4 regions of the Streptomyces sp. NBC_00258 genome follow, and region 2 is predicted to be linked to each of the others. Evidence: riboswitches for the same ligand, from Rfam matches in the RefSeq annotation. Region 2 holds a riboswitch; each other region holds the start of a gene.
What was found. Region 2 has a riboswitch for cyclic di-AMP ahead of OG718_RS17050 (M23 family metallopeptidase). Riboswitches for the same ligand answer to the same signal wherever they lie in the genome.
Positions count from the first base shown of each region.

Region 1: it holds a riboswitch for cyclic di-AMP, as region 2 does, so the genes downstream of both, OG718_RS44310 (C40 family peptidase) here and OG718_RS17050 (M23 family metallopeptidase) in region 2, are expected to answer to the same signal.
Region 3: it holds a riboswitch for cyclic di-AMP, as region 2 does, so the genes downstream of both, OG718_RS12515 (LysM peptidoglycan-binding domain-containing M23 family metallopeptidase) here and OG718_RS17050 (M23 family metallopeptidase) in region 2, are expected to answer to the same signal.
Region 4: it holds a riboswitch for cyclic di-AMP, as region 2 does, so the genes downstream of both, OG718_RS31925 (transglycosylase SLT domain-containing protein) here and OG718_RS17050 (M23 family metallopeptidase) in region 2, are expected to answer to the same signal.

Region 1 covers NZ_CP108081.1:9,953,629-9,957,137, reverse strand. The annotation lists gene OG718_RS44320 (ATP-dependent Clp protease proteolytic subunit) at 1-542, shown strand, start outside; gene OG718_RS44315 (hypothetical protein) at 550-858, shown strand; cyclic di-AMP (ydaO/yuaA leader) riboswitch at 1,274-1,407, shown strand; gene OG718_RS44310 (C40 family peptidase) at 1,411-1,884, shown strand; gene OG718_RS44305 (DUF6328 family protein) at 1,975-2,460, shown strand; gene OG718_RS44300 (ATP-binding protein) at 2,495-2,938, opposite strand; gene OG718_RS44295 (helix-turn-helix domain-containing protein) at 3,202-3,509, shown strand, end outside.
Region 2 covers NZ_CP108081.1:3,833,200-3,836,708, forward strand. The annotation lists gene OG718_RS17045 (GntR family transcriptional regulator) at 1-345, opposite strand, end outside; gene OG718_RS17050 (M23 family metallopeptidase) at 632-1,405, opposite strand; cyclic di-AMP (ydaO/yuaA leader) riboswitch at 1,418-1,578, opposite strand; gene OG718_RS17055 (M16 family metallopeptidase) at 1,804-3,192, opposite strand; gene OG718_RS17060 (M16 family metallopeptidase) at 3,189-3,509, opposite strand, start outside.
Region 3 covers NZ_CP108081.1:2,755,061-2,758,569, reverse strand. The annotation lists gene OG718_RS12520 (alpha-galactosidase) at 1-1,459, shown strand, start outside; cyclic di-AMP (ydaO/yuaA leader) riboswitch at 1,755-1,921, shown strand; gene OG718_RS12515 (LysM peptidoglycan-binding domain-containing M23 family metallopeptidase) at 1,924-2,844, shown strand; gene OG718_RS12510 (DUF6250 domain-containing protein) at 3,041-3,509, shown strand, end outside.
Region 4 covers NZ_CP108081.1:7,162,182-7,165,690, reverse strand. The annotation lists gene OG718_RS31930 (DUF5959 family protein) at 1-616, shown strand, start outside; cyclic di-AMP (ydaO/yuaA leader) riboswitch at 986-1,138, shown strand; gene OG718_RS31925 (transglycosylase SLT domain-containing protein) at 1,142-1,885, shown strand; gene OG718_RS31920 (HAD family hydrolase) at 2,040-2,855, opposite strand; gene OG718_RS31915 (FAD-dependent oxidoreductase) at 3,167-3,509, opposite strand, start outside.

The DNA.
Region 1 (3,509 bases), 6.1 Mb from region 2:
AAGAGCGGATCGTGTTCCTCGGGACGCCGATCGACGACGTCTCGGCGAACGACGTGATGGCGCAGTTCATGCACCTCGAGTACCAGGCACCCGACAGGGACATCTCGCTCTACATCAACTCCCCCGGCGGCTCGTTCAGTGCGATGACGGCCGTCTACGACACGATGCAGTTCGTCAGCTGCGAGGTGGAGACCATCTGCCTGGGGCAGGCGGCGTCGGCCGCGGCGGTGCTGCTGGCGGCCGGCACACCGGGCAAGCGGCACGCGCTGCCGGGCGCCCGCGTGCTGATCCACCAGCCGTCGTTCTCCGAGCCCGTCCAGGGACAGGCGTCCGACCTGGCCATTCAGGCCGACGAGTTGATGCGTACCCGTGGGCAGCTGGAGGAGATGCTCGCCCGGCACACGGGTCAGAGCCGGGAGCGGATCGGCGCGGACATCGAGCGGGACAAGATCCTGGACGCGCAGGCGGCGCTGGAGTACGGACTGATCGACCGGATCGTCTCGAGCCGGAAGTCCACCCAGAGCGCACGCGGCGCGAGGTGAGCGGCCGATGCTCCCACCCGAGTTGCCGCCGCTGCCGGCCCTGACCCGCGCGGAGGCCGAGCTGATCGACCGTTACCTCGAAGTGGTCGACCTGCTCGGCCGGATCAACCCGGCCCATTCCGGGGACACTTACCGGGGGCTGCGCGCGGCCCAGGCCCTGGTGGGCAGGGCCACCGCGCTGCGTGACGCGCTGGCCCTGATGCACCAGCGCGGCGAGCACGAGGTGCACGCGCCGACCCTGGCGCGGGCGCTGCGCGTACTCGACGGTGAGCGCCGAGCGGGCCGGATCGCGCTACCGCCGCGCTCCGACAGCTGACGTACCGCCACGGACCCGGCGTCACGCAGGCATCTGACGAGACGTCCGGGTCAGGGTTCAAACGGACCGAAAGGCGTACCACCGAACAGCGTAGTCAGAGCTGCTTTTACAGGCCCGTGGGAGTTGCGCAACCCGCGTAGCCTCCGTACGGAATCAGACGTTCCGGTGCTGGTACGAGGGTCGTCGACCCCCTCGAGCCCTCCCGTGGGAAAGGCTGTCCACCCGAACGGGTGAGTGGTGAGTAAGCCCACAAATCGCCGATTCCGCTCGGCTTTTGGGACATCCGTGCGTCAAGATCCCTTCCGACGACAAGCCCCCGCCACAAGCGGCGGGGCGATCCGGGCGGACGCCGAGTCCTGCCGCCGCCCGGATGACCGGTCGACAGAAGTGGATCGGCAGGAGTGGAGGACCCAGGCACGACGGGTCGCCGGAACGGTCACGCCATGACCGGGCCGAGCAGCCCTTGGGGTGAAGCCGCGTCAGCGGCCGGGCAACTTCGCCAGCCCGAATCCGACAGGTCATCCTTCACAGGCGGCTGACGAAGGGTTGCGCATGACTGCGCTCAATCGTGTCCCGTCGCTGTTCAGCAGGGCCGGTACCGCATCGGCTCTCACCATCGCCGCTGTCGGCGGCGGCATCGTGGCCCCCGGATTCACGTCCGGCGCTGAAGCGGCCACACCCGCGACGAAGGCACTCCAGGTGGCGGCCTCCAAGAAGGGCTCCCCGTACAAGTACGGAGCCGTGGGGCCCAAGCGCTTCGACTGCTCCGGCCTCACGCTCTACTCGTTCAAGAAGGCGGGCAAGTCCCTGCCGCGTACGGCCGCCGCGCAGTACAACAAGACGAACCATGTCTCCGCTTCGAACCGCAAGCAGGGAGACCTGGTCTTCTTCCACTCGGGCCGGAACGTCTACCACGTCGGCATCTACGCCGGGAAGGGACGGATCTGGCACTCCCCGAAGACCGGGGAAGTGGTGAAGCTCCAGAAGATCTGGACGAAGAGCGTCTGGTACGGCCGGGTCAGGTGACCCGCCCGGGAGGTGGCCGCGGTGATCGCCGCGGCCCCCTCCCGGGGCCCGGAGCGTGATATTCGCGGCTGAGTGGTTACTCCTTCACCTATGGGCGACCTTCATCACCACGAGGAGCGCAACGAGACCCGGCTCGAGCGCGCCGACCGCAACTTCAACGAACTGCTCCAGGAACTGCGGGTCACGCAGACCGGGGTGCAGATCCTCTTCGCATTCCTGCTCACCCTCGCGTTCACCCCGCGCTTCCCCTCCCTGGACTCGTTCCAGCGCGCCACGTACGTCGTCACGCTGCTGCTCTCGGTGCTGGCCGCCGCGCTCTTCACGGCCCCGGCCGCGCTCCATCGCCGGCTCTTCCAGCAGGGCGCCAAGCCGCAGGTCGTGAACGCCTCCTCGCACCTGGCCCAGATCGGACTCGGCGTGCTCGCGTTCGCCCTCTCCGGTTCGGTCCTGCTCGTCGTGGACGTGGCGACGAACCGGGCGGGCGGTATCGCGGCCGGTGCGACCACGCTGGTCGTCTGCGCGGGGCTGTGGGCGCTCCTCCCCCACCTGATGCAGAGCTCCGCCGGCGAGGACTAGCGGGCGCCTTCACGCCACCAGTGGGGCACGGCACTCAGTCGGCTCTCGCGGGCTGTACCGGTGCCGTCCAGGGCAGCATGATCGAGACCGTCTTGCCGCCCTCTCTGGTGGGCCGGACCGTCAGCTTGCCGCCGCACTCGACCGTCAGCCAGCGGACGATCACCATGCCGCGGCCGTTGTCCTGCTGGACGGCCGCGGGCAGACGTTTCGGGAAGCGCGGGTGGCTGTCGGTCACGCCGATGCGCAGTTGTTCGTCGCGGTCGAGTTCGATGTCCACCGTGAAGGTGGGCGACTGCCCGAACGTGTGCTGTACGGCGTTGGTCGCGAGCTCCGAGACGATGAGCCGGACCGTGTCGGCCGCCTCCGTGTCGGATGGAAGTCCCCATTCGGCCAGCACGTCGGTGACGTACGTGCGGGCGGCGTAGACCGAGGCGGGATCGCTCGGCAGAGTGACGGATGCTTCCTGGTGGTCTGCCATGGCGAGGTCGTCCCTTTCCCACGGGACCGGAGTCCGACACGAAGCGGATGACTTCGAGTACGGTCCCGGACTGGTGCTTGCGCCAGAGTGCCACTACCTCGGCGTTCACGGTGCCGATCCACCGAGATATGCATATATCTGTCGCTCGAAGCGGTGAACTCTGCGACGGCCGACCGTATTTGGGCGGGCGGCCGGTTCGTCCTCTACGGTCGGCGTGACGCCGGACGATATAGCGCCGGCGCGACGGTCGGAAGGAGACGGCCATGCAGTACGGTCCCGCTGTGCGCCGCCGGAAACTCGGTGCCGAACTGCGTGCCCTGCGTGCCCGTGCGGGCCTCAAGAGCGGCGAGGCCGCCCGGCTCGTCGGCTGGCACCAGTCGAAGGTGAGCCGGATCGAGACCGGCCGCAGCGGAGTCAAGCCCGCGGACGTGGAGCGGCTCCTCGACGCCTACGAGGTCCGGGACGCGGAACTGCGCGAGTTGCTCGTGGTGCTGGCGGGCTCCGACGACAACGGCCGGCACCACTGGTGGCACGCCTACCGGGGTCTTCTGTCGTCCGCCTACAGCGACTT
Region 2 (3,509 bases):
GGCCCGCTCCTGGCCCAGCCTGACCAGGCCTCGCAGCACCTTGAGGTGCGCCTCGGTGCGGCGCTGGGCCGCGCGCGCGGCGCCCAGCGGCTCCAGCAGCATGCGCATCTCCAGGAGGTCGGCGGCCTCCTGCTCGGTGGGCTCCGCGACGCACGCGCCCGCGTGCCTGCGCGTGACGACGAAGCCTTCCGCCTCCAGGGTGCGCAGAGCCTCGCGAACGGGGACCCGCGAGACTCCGTACCGGCGTGCGAGCAGTTCTTCGGTGAGCCGGCCGCCGCGCTCGTAGACACCCGCGACGATGTCGTCACGGATCGCCGTGCATACCGAGTGCGCGGGAATACGCATGACCGGACCTCCGCCTTAACCCCCGCGAAACGCGGTCGATTGACGCTTGTTCGGTGACTCTATTGCAGAGAACGGGAAATTCCGATGGCGGACCGGAATCCATGGATATTTTTTGGACACACCTCGCTTCTGAACAGGCAGTCGTCCGGTGCGAAGTCGACCAGAAGTGGTCGAGACGCCATCAGAAAGTGATCAGGAGCGCGCGAAGGCCCCGGCTCGGTGAGCCGGGGCCTTCGGGAGCGGTGTCGCGCGGAGGGCTGTCGCGCGGGAGGGCTGTCGCCCGCCGTCAGACGTTCACGCCGTGCTGGCGGAGGTACGCGAGGGGGTCGATGTCCGAGCCGTACTCCGCGCTCGTCCGTGCCTCGAAGTGCAGGTGCGCCCCCGTGACGTTGCCGGTCGCCCCGGAGAGGCCTATCTGCTGGCCCGGCGTGACCGTCTGGCCGACGGAGACACCGAGGGACGACATGTGCCCGTACTGGGTGAAGGTGCCGTCGTTCATCTTGATGACGACCTCGTTGCCGTACGAGCCGCCCCAGCCGGCCTCGACGACGGTGCCGGCGCCCACCGCGTGCACGGTGGTGCCGCTCGCGGCGTGGAAGTCGATGCCGGTGTGGCTGCCGGAGGACCAGACGGAGCCGCCGGCCTTGTAGCCGGTGGAGACGTACGAGCCGGAGATGGGCGCGGTGTACGACTTCAGCAGGCGCTCGCGCTCGGCCGCACGGGCGGCGCGGGCCTTGACCTCGCGCTCCTTCTTGGCCTTCTCCGCGGCTTCCTTGGCGCGCTCCTTGGCGGCGGCCTCGGCCTTCTCGCGGGCGGCGGTCTCGTCGGCGGCCTGCTGCTGGGCGGCGGCCTGCGCGTCGATCTGGTCGGCGACCGAGTCGCCGATGGTGATCGCCTGGGTCAGGGTCTGCTCTGCCGGGCTCTCGGCGGCGAATGCGGGAGCAGCCAGGGTGCCGACGACACCGGTGGTGGCGAGTGCGGCGACGCCGACGGTCCGGTTGGTCGTGCGCTTCATACGGCTGGGACGACGGTGCTTCCCGGCGGCGCGAGTGAACGCCATGAAGTGGCTGGTCCTTTCCTTCCTTCTCGCCTACCGGGTTAGCTGACGGGTTCGGAGCAGGAAGGTCTCCTACGGACCCCCTTCGGGAAGGGCGTCCGATTCACCCCAGGGACTACGTATGGGTCCCCGGCTCCCCTGGCTCGCGCCGTACGGGGACTCGGCGATGACTGTCCGGTGCCGCGGGCGCGGCGCACTGCCTGACGAACAGCCGGACCGACGCTAAGCGGGGGGTCTTTCAATCAACAAACGGATCACGCGTTTTGTAGCGCATGCCACAGGGCAGACAGGCAACCTCCCTACTAATACGGACAACTCGCCGTTCAGGTGCTGAAGTACGGGCAAAAAGAGAACCCAGGCGACTCTTCGGTCACCTGGGTTCTCCACGGAGGGGCGCTGTTCTACTCCGCTGACACGACGCTGACTTCACCGATTCCGAGGGCCCGGACCGGCTCCTCGATCTGCGCGGCGTCACCGACGAGGACGGTCACCAGACGGTCCACCGGGAAGGCGCTCACGGCGGCCGCGGTGGCCTCCACGGTGCCGGTCGCGGCGAGCTGCTGGTACAGCGTCGCCTGGAAGTCGTCCGGCAGGTACTGCTCGACCTGGTCGGCGAGCGTGCCCGCGACGGCGGCCGCCGTCTCGTACTTCAGGGGCGCCACGCCCACGAGGTTCTGCACGGCGATGTCGCGCTCGGCATCGGTGAGGCCCTCGGCCGCGAGGGTGCGCAGCACCTTCCAGAGGTCGTCGAGCGCCGGGCCGGTGTTCGGGGTGTCCACGGAGCCGCTGATGGCGAGCATCGCGGCACCCGTCCCGTCCGGCGCGGAGCGCAGCACCTGGCCGAACGCCCGCACACCGTAGGTGTATCCCTTTTCCTCGCGCAGGACGCGGTCCAGGCGCGAGGTGAGGGTGCCACCGAGGCAGTACGTGCCGAGCACCTGGGCGGGCCACACGCGGTCGTGCCGGTCGGCGCCCACGCGGCCGATGAGCAGCTGCGTCTGGACGGCTCCGGGACGGTCGACGATGATCACGCGGCCGGCGTCGTCGGCGGTCACCGGCGGAATGGGTCGGGCCTGGGCCTGCGAACCGGTCCAGGTGCCGAGCGTGTCCCCGAGCAGCGCGTCGAGGTCGACGCCGGTGAGGTCACCGACCACCACGGCGGTCGCGGTGGCGGGGCGTACGTGCTTCTCGTAGAAGGCCCGTACGGCCGCCGAGTCGATCGCGGTGACCGTCTCCTCGGTGCCCTGGCGCGGGCGCGACATGCGCGAGGTCGCCGGGAAGAGCTGCCGGGAGAGCTCTTTGGCGGCGCGACGGGCCGGGTTGGCCGTCTCGTGCGGGATCTCGTCGAGCCGGTTGCGCACCAGCCGCTCGATCTCGCTGTCCTCGAACGCGGGCGCCCTGAGGGCGTCGGCGAGCAGGCCGAGCGCCTTGGGGAGCCGGGAGACGGGGACTTCGAGGCTGATCCGTACGCCGGGGTGGTCGGCGTGCGCGTCGAGGGTGGCGCCGCAGCGCTCCAGCTCGGCGGCGAACTCCTCGGCGGAGTGCTTGTCGGTTCCCTCGGTGAAGGCACGCGCCATGATCGTGGCGATGCCGTCCAGGCCCTGCGGCTCGGCCTCCAGCGGGGCCGCCAGGAGGATCTCGACGGCGACGACCTGCTGGCCGGGGCGGTGGCAGCGCAGCAGGGTCAGGCCGTTGTCGAGCGCGCCGCGCTCGGGGGCCGGGAAGGCCCACGGCCTGGCCTCGCCGGCCTGGGGCTGCGGGTGGAATTCCATCGTGGCGAGCTCGGTCACTTGGCCGCCTCCTCGTCGGTGTCGTCAGCGGAGTCGGTCTCTTGGGCCTCTTCGGCGACGGTCGGCTCGTAGACCAGCACGGCGCGGTTGTCGGGGCGCAGGCGGGCCTTGGCGACCTCCTGGACCTCCTCGGCCGTGACGTCGAGAACGCGCTGGACGGCCGTCAGGGCGAGCTGCGGGTCGCCGAACAGCACCGCGTACCGGCACAGTTCGTCGGCGCGGCCCGCGACCGTACCGAGGCGGTCCAGCCACTCGCGCTCCAACTGGGCCTGGGCGCGCTCCATTTCCTCGGCGGTGGGGCCCTCCTCGGCGAACCG
Region 3 (3,509 bases), 1.1 Mb from region 2:
CGCGGCCACCGAGGAGCGGGGCGAGGTCTACGGATGCGCCCTCGCCTGGTCGGGCACCTGGCGGATCGCCGTGGCCCAACTCCCGGACGCGCGCGTGCAGATCACCGGCGGGGTCGGGTACGACGACTCGGGGCTGCTGCGGCTGGAGCCGGGGGAGAGCTTCGTCACACCCGTCTTCGCGGGACTGTGGAGCGACGGCGGATTCGGCGGCGCGAGCCGCGCCTGGCACGCCTACCAGCACGCGTATGTGATCCCGGACGCGGACGAGCACCGGCCGGTGCTCTACAACTCATGGGAGGCCACGGAGTTCGACATCTCCGAGGAGCAGCAGGGGGCGCTGGCACGGCGGGCCGCCGCGATGGGGGTCGAGCTGTTCGTGGTCGACGACGGCTGGTTCGGGGCGCGCACCAGCGACCGGGCCGGGCTCGGCGACTGGACACCCAACCCCGACCGCTTCCCGGCAGGCCTCAAGCCCCTCGCCGACGAGGTGCACGCGCTCGGGATGCAGTTCGGCATCTGGGTCGAGCCCGAGATGGTCAACCCGGACAGCGAGCTGTACCGCGCGCACCCCGACTGGGTGCAGTTCCAACCGGGACGAAAGAGGACGGAGCTGCGCAATCAGCTCGTTCTGAACCTTGCCCGCGAAGACGTCCAGGAGTACCTGTGGGAGCAGCTCGACACGCTGCTCTCCAGCGCGCCGATCGACTATGTGAAGTGGGACTTCAACCGCTGCTTCACCGACGCGGGGTGGCCCGGCGAGGCCTATCCGCAGCGGCTCTGGGTGGACCACGTGCACGCCCTGTACCGGCTCCTGGACCGGCTGCGGGCGGCCCACCCGGGTGTCGCCTTCGAGTCCTGCTCGGGCGGCGGCGGCCGTATCGACCTCGGGATCATGGCGCGTACGGACCAGGTGTGGACCTCGGACAACACCGACCCGCTCGACCGGCTCGCCATCCAGCACGGCTTCAGCCAGGTGCATCCCGCGCGGACCATGGCCGCCTGGGTCACCGACAGTCCGAACGTCCAGCTCAACGGCCGCGTCAGTTCGCTGCGGTTCCGCTTCGTGAGCGCGATGGCCGGAGTGCTCGGTGTCGGCGGCGACCTGACCCGGTGGAGCGACGAGGAACTGGCCGAGGCGCGGACGTGGGTGGAGCTCTACAAGGAGATCCGGCCCGTCGTGCAGGGCGGGGACCTCCATCGGCTGCGGGCTCCGGAGGGCGGCCTGAGTGCCGTGCAGTACACGCGTGACGGCGAGGTCGTCGTCCTCGCCTGGCTCCAGGCCCAGCACTACGGCGAGCCGGTCGCGCCGGTGCGGCTGCGCGGACTCGACCCGGCAGCGGCGTACGAATGCCTCGAAACGGGCGAAGTCCACCGAGGTGCGGTGCTGTTGCATCACGGGTTGCGGACGGGACTGCAAGGTGACCTTGATGCGGCAGTTTTCCGACTGCGTCGCATGTGACTGTTGTGTCCGTAATGGAGCATTGGTTCCAACTCGCTCTGGAATAAAGGCTCCTGGAACGGCCCTCCGTGAGCAGCGTCATATTCGTGACGGTCCGCTGTCGCCATGTTCACGTAATTCAGCCGCGTTTTCAGGGATTTAACAAACGGGGGAGATCCCTGATTTACGCAGCGTGACCGTCATTTCGGTCAGGGATCAAGAGAACGGGGCACACAGGAAACCCCAAAGGTTGTTCCTGCGTCTTCATGTCGCTTACGTTCGCCACCAATCCGGACGGACGCCCAATCCTGCCGCCGCCCGGAATCCGCTCACCCACCCGTACACGGCAGGAGCGGGGGACCCACAGGTACAACGCCTGTTCCGGTCTCCGGAACGGCTAGGGGTTAAGTCGTGCGCAAACACGGCCGGGCATCTCCAGCTCGCACCCGACAGCTCACCTCGCAGGCGCCGGAGAGGAATTCGCCATGCCCGCGAAGGGTAAGCACCGCCGTCCCAAGTCCCAGCGTTTCACCCGCTCCATGGCCGTCGCAGGAACCGGCGGCGCGGCGCTCGCCCTTCCGCTGCTCGGCGCGACCGGAGCGCACGCCGCGACTCCGCAGTCCGCCGCGGATTCCGTGGCGAGCGTCTCGAATGTCGCGAACAAGGCCGCCGAATCGGCGCCTGCCGCCGCCGACAAGAAGGCCGAGGCGAAGAAGGCCGCGGCCAAGACCTATTCCGTGCGTGCGGGCGACTCCCTGTCGAGGATCGCCGACACGCAGGACGTCAGCGGTGGCTGGAAGAAGCTGTACGAGGACAACCGCAAGGCGATCGGTGGTGACCCGGCGCTCATCCACCCGGGCCTGAAGCTGTCGATCGGCAAGGCCGCCGCCACTTCGAGTTCCGACTCCGGCGCCTCCAAGGCCACCCAGTCCTCCGCGAAGAAGGCCGCGGCCCCGAAGGCCGCCGCCGCTCCCAAGGCGGCGTCCGAAGCCGGTGCCGCCGGCTTCACGCTGCCGGTCGCGGGCGCGGGCGTCGGCACCCCGTACAAGATGTCGGGCAGCATGTGGTCCAGCGGCTACCACACCGGCGTCGACTTCGTGGTCCCGACCGGCACGTCCCTCAAGTCCGTCGGCGCCGGCACGGTCGTCTCGGCCGGCTGGGGCGGCGCGTACGGCAACCAGGTCGTCATCCAGCTCGCCGACGGCCACTACGCCCAGTACGCCCACCTGTCCTCCCTCTCCGTCTCGGCCGGGCAGGCCGTGGCCGAGGGCCAGCAGGTCGGCCTCTCCGGCGCGACGGGCAACGTCACCGGCCCGCACCTGCACTTCGAGATCCGCACCACCCCGGACTACGGCTCGGACGTGGACCCGCTGGCGTACCTGCGTGGCAAGGGCGTTTCCGTCTGACCCGACGCCAGGCACGCCCCGCGCGGCGTACCACTCCGCTCGTCTCCGAAGGCCGGACCCTGTGATCCCCGGGGTCCGGCCTTCGGTGTTTCGGTTCTGTGGCATGGCCGGGAGATGGGTCGACAGGGGCGCGCAAGCCGCGACACAGTGATCTCCACAAGCGCTTTCTATGCGCCTTCACGCCATGGAGATCCTCATGACGACCACACGCAGAGCGTTCGGAGCCCTGGCCGCCGGTGCCGCACTCACGGCGCTCGTCCCCGGGCAGACCGCGGGTGCGGCGGTGCGCCTCCGTCCGGGGCGCATCGTCGCCCGCGATGACTTCCGCCACGGCCTCGGCCAGTGGGCGACAGAGCTGCAGGACGGCGGCAGCGTCACCGCGACCCGGGGCGTCCTGGAGATAGACGTGCCGAGCGGCGCGACCGTGTGGTTCAAGCGAAAGCTCCAAGGGCCCTACGTCCTGGAGTACACCGCCACGCCGGTCTCGGCGGGCGGTGCCAACGACCGGGTGTCGGACCTCAACAACTTCTGGAACGCCACGGACGTCCGCTCCCCGGAGAACCTCTTCGCCACGCACCGCGGCGGAGCCCTCGACGAGTACGACCACCTCACGACGTACTACGCCGGATACGGCGCCAACACCAACACCACGACCCGGCTGCGCC
Region 4 (3,509 bases), 3.3 Mb from region 2:
CTGCCCCGACCCCGAGTCATGGCGATCGCTCGCGGCGGCCCTCACCCGCGTGGGCGTCGACCGCGCCGGCACCCACACCGGCGGCTACACCCACCCGATCACCTACCGCCGCTGCCCGTCCTGCGCCGAGTGGAACTCCGTGCAGGAGGCCCATTTCGTCTGCGCCCTCTGCGACGCCGACCTCCCGGCCGACCACCGCACCGGCCCGACGGACCTCGCGCTCCTCACCGACGAGGAGGGCAACTCGGTCAGGATCACGGTCCTCGGCCGGCACCCGCTGATGGCGGCGGGCCTCGCGGCCGAGATCGTCGTGGAGACGCCTTTCGTCCGTGGCCGCCTCGAACTCGCGCTGTGGCGCCGCCGACTTGAGGCCTGGGGACGCGCCCTGGACGCCGCATCGCACCGCGGCGAGGACATCGCATGGATGACGGTGGAACAAGGACCGTCGATTTCCATTCGGCTCACGGGAGAACGGGATTGCCCCGAGGTGATCGTGGAGGACGACACGATTTCCATGGCCACCGTGTGCGTACCCGTCGATCTTCCCCGGAACTGGATCGACGGCCACCGGCAGAAACTGCGTGACGTACTGACCCTCTGGAACCCGGAAGACTGAACTCTCCGGAACCTCGAAGAGCAGCGAGAACGTTTCTGGACAAGTGGTCCCTTATGCCGACTGGGCGGACATCCAGGCTCCGCCCGACTTGCCCGTATTACGCACTGGACGCACTTAATTCCCCACCTGTGCCAGTGAATTGGGTCACGTCCGCCCAGGACCGCCGATTTGCCGAGTCGGTCGATTCACCTTTGCTCAAAGCAAGTTGAACTTCACCTTCCGAATGGATCAAGAATTCCCATCCGTCCCGAACAGGCAAATGGCATCTCCATGTGAATTCTGGGCTTGTTCACGGCATGTGCTCTCGCATACGTTCACGTCACTCCGGATGGACCGCCTAATCCTGCCGCCGCCCGGAGATCCCAGCCATCCATTCACTCGCGTACGGCAGGAGCGGGGGACCCAGGTAGGCCGCCGGTCCGGATTCCGGAACGGCTAGGGGTGAAGCCGCGTGCAGCATGCGGCCGGGCAGCTCCCGCCCGAACCCGACAGCTCACCTCGCAGGCGTCGGAGAGGAAACGCGCCATGGCCGCACGAGGCAAGCACCGCCGCCCCCGAATCAACACCCTCACACGTGGCATCGTCGCCGCGGGAACCGGCGGAGCCGCGCTCGCGCTCCCCATCGTCGGGGCGACCGGCGCCCACGCCGCACAGCCGGCACAGGCCGCGCAGGTCGCATCGGCCGCGGTCCCGCAGGTCTCGCTCGTCACGTACAAGGTGGTCGCGGGCGACACCCTGACCAAGATCGCCAAGAAGCACTCCACGAGCGGCGGCTGGCAGAACCTTTACAAGGCCAACCGCGCGGTCATCGGCGACGACCCGGCGGTCATCCGCCCGGGCCTCAAGCTGACAGTCGGCACGAAAAACGCCCAAACCTTGGCAAAGACGGCCACTGCGACCAAGTCGTCCACCGCGTCCGCCGTCACCCCCGCCGCCGCGAAGACGTACTCGAACGACCTCGACGGCTGGATCAGGGAATCGCTGGACATCATGGCCCAGCAGGGCATCCCGGGGTCGTACGACGGCATCTACCGCAACATCATGCGTGAGTCGTCGGGCAACCCGCAGGCCATGAACAACTGGGACTCCAACGCCGCGGCCGGTACGCCGTCGAAGGGGCTCCTCCAGACCATCGACCCGACCTTCAACGCCTACCACGTGGCCGGCACCTCGATGGACCCCTTCGACCCGGTCGCCAACATCACGGCGGCGTGCAACTACGCCGCCGCGAGGTACGGCTCGATCGACAACGTCTTCGGGGCCTACTGAGCGGGCCGGCACCGGGCGATCCGGTATCGGGCGATCCGGTATCGGGCGATCCGGTATCGGGCGATCCGGTATCGGGCGATCCGGTATCGGGCGGGCCCACGGCGAGGGAACCAATCTCTCCGCGGGCCCGCCGAGGTTTTCTCCTGGCGGAGAGCTAGACCCGCGAGCCGAAGAGCCGTTCCAGCACCACCGCGATGCCGTCCTCCTCGTTCGACAGGGTCACCTCGTCGGCCACCGCCTGGAGTTCGGGGTGGGCGTTGGCCATCGCGACGCCGTGGGCCGCCCAGTCGAACATCGGGATGTCGTTGGGCATGTCACCGAAAGCGATCGTGGTGGCGGGAGTGAGGCCGAGGTGTTCGGCCGCCAGGGCGAGACCCGTCGCCTTGGTCACGCCACATGGCTGGAGTTCGACTGTGCCGGGGCCGGACATCGTGACCGTGGCGAGGGAACCGACCGCTCCGCGGGCCGCGGACGCCAACTCGTCGTCGGACAGCAGGGGATGGCGCAGCAGCACCTTGCTGATGGGTTCCGTCCAGAGGTCGTCGCGACGCAGGACGCGTACCGCGGGGAGCGTCGGGTGCGGCATCTCGTACCCCGGCTCGATGAGCGTGAGTCCGTCGACCCCGTCCTGGTCGACCGCGGCGTACACGTCCCCGACCTCCGCCTCGATCTTGCCTAGCGCCGTCTCGGCCAGCTCGCGGTCGAGGGTGACCGACCAGACCATGCGCTCGGCGCCGGCGTCGTACAACTGCGCCCCCTGACCGCACACAGCCAGTCCCCGGCTGCCCAGTTCGTCCAGCAGGGGGCGTACGCGCGGTGCCGGGCGCCCCGTCACCACGAGGTGCCTGGCACCTCTCCCGATTGCCATCGCCAGCGCGGCGCGTGACCGGTCCGAAAGGGTGTCGTCGCCTCGCAACAACGTCCCGTCCAGGTCAGTGGCGATGAGTGAATATGCAATCGGTGCGGCCATGATCAGAGAATACGGATCGAACGCCCCAACGACTCGACGGGAACCGGACGTCGTCCGGTATCTCGTCAGGCACAGGGGTCCCCGCCAGCACCATCCGTCCGCCGCCCGGAGGCAAATCGCAGGCGAAGGGGAGCAGTTGACCATGTCCGGACTGCTCCCGCACCCCCGGTCAACCGGCCCGTCGCCCGCCCCCGGGCCCCGCGTCCCCGTGCCCGGCCTCATCCCCTAGTCGTGGCTCGCGCCCGAACTTCGCGCCGCTCGGCGGCTTCAGCGACGCGTTGATGCGTACGCGCACGAACCGGAGGTTTCGTTCAGCCGCGCGCCCCCGCCAGATGCCGGACCAACCTCGGTGAGGCGAACTCCGTCCCGCACACGAACCGCATCACCGGCCCGTACGAAGCCGCCGCCGGCAGCCCCGTGAAGTACAGCCCTGGTACTGAGGACCTGAACCTGGCTCCCAGCTTCGGTGTCCCCCGGCTCACCGCCAGTTCCGTACGCAGTTCGTGCCCGAGGAAGTCCATCGCGGCGAGGTCGACGCGGTATCCGGTCGCGGCGACGACGTGATCCGCCGCGAGCTCCTCGACGCGTCCGTCGAGGGTCTGGACGGCGAGGGCCGGGTGGCCGCCCACCGATCCGGAGCGGACGATCCGCGAC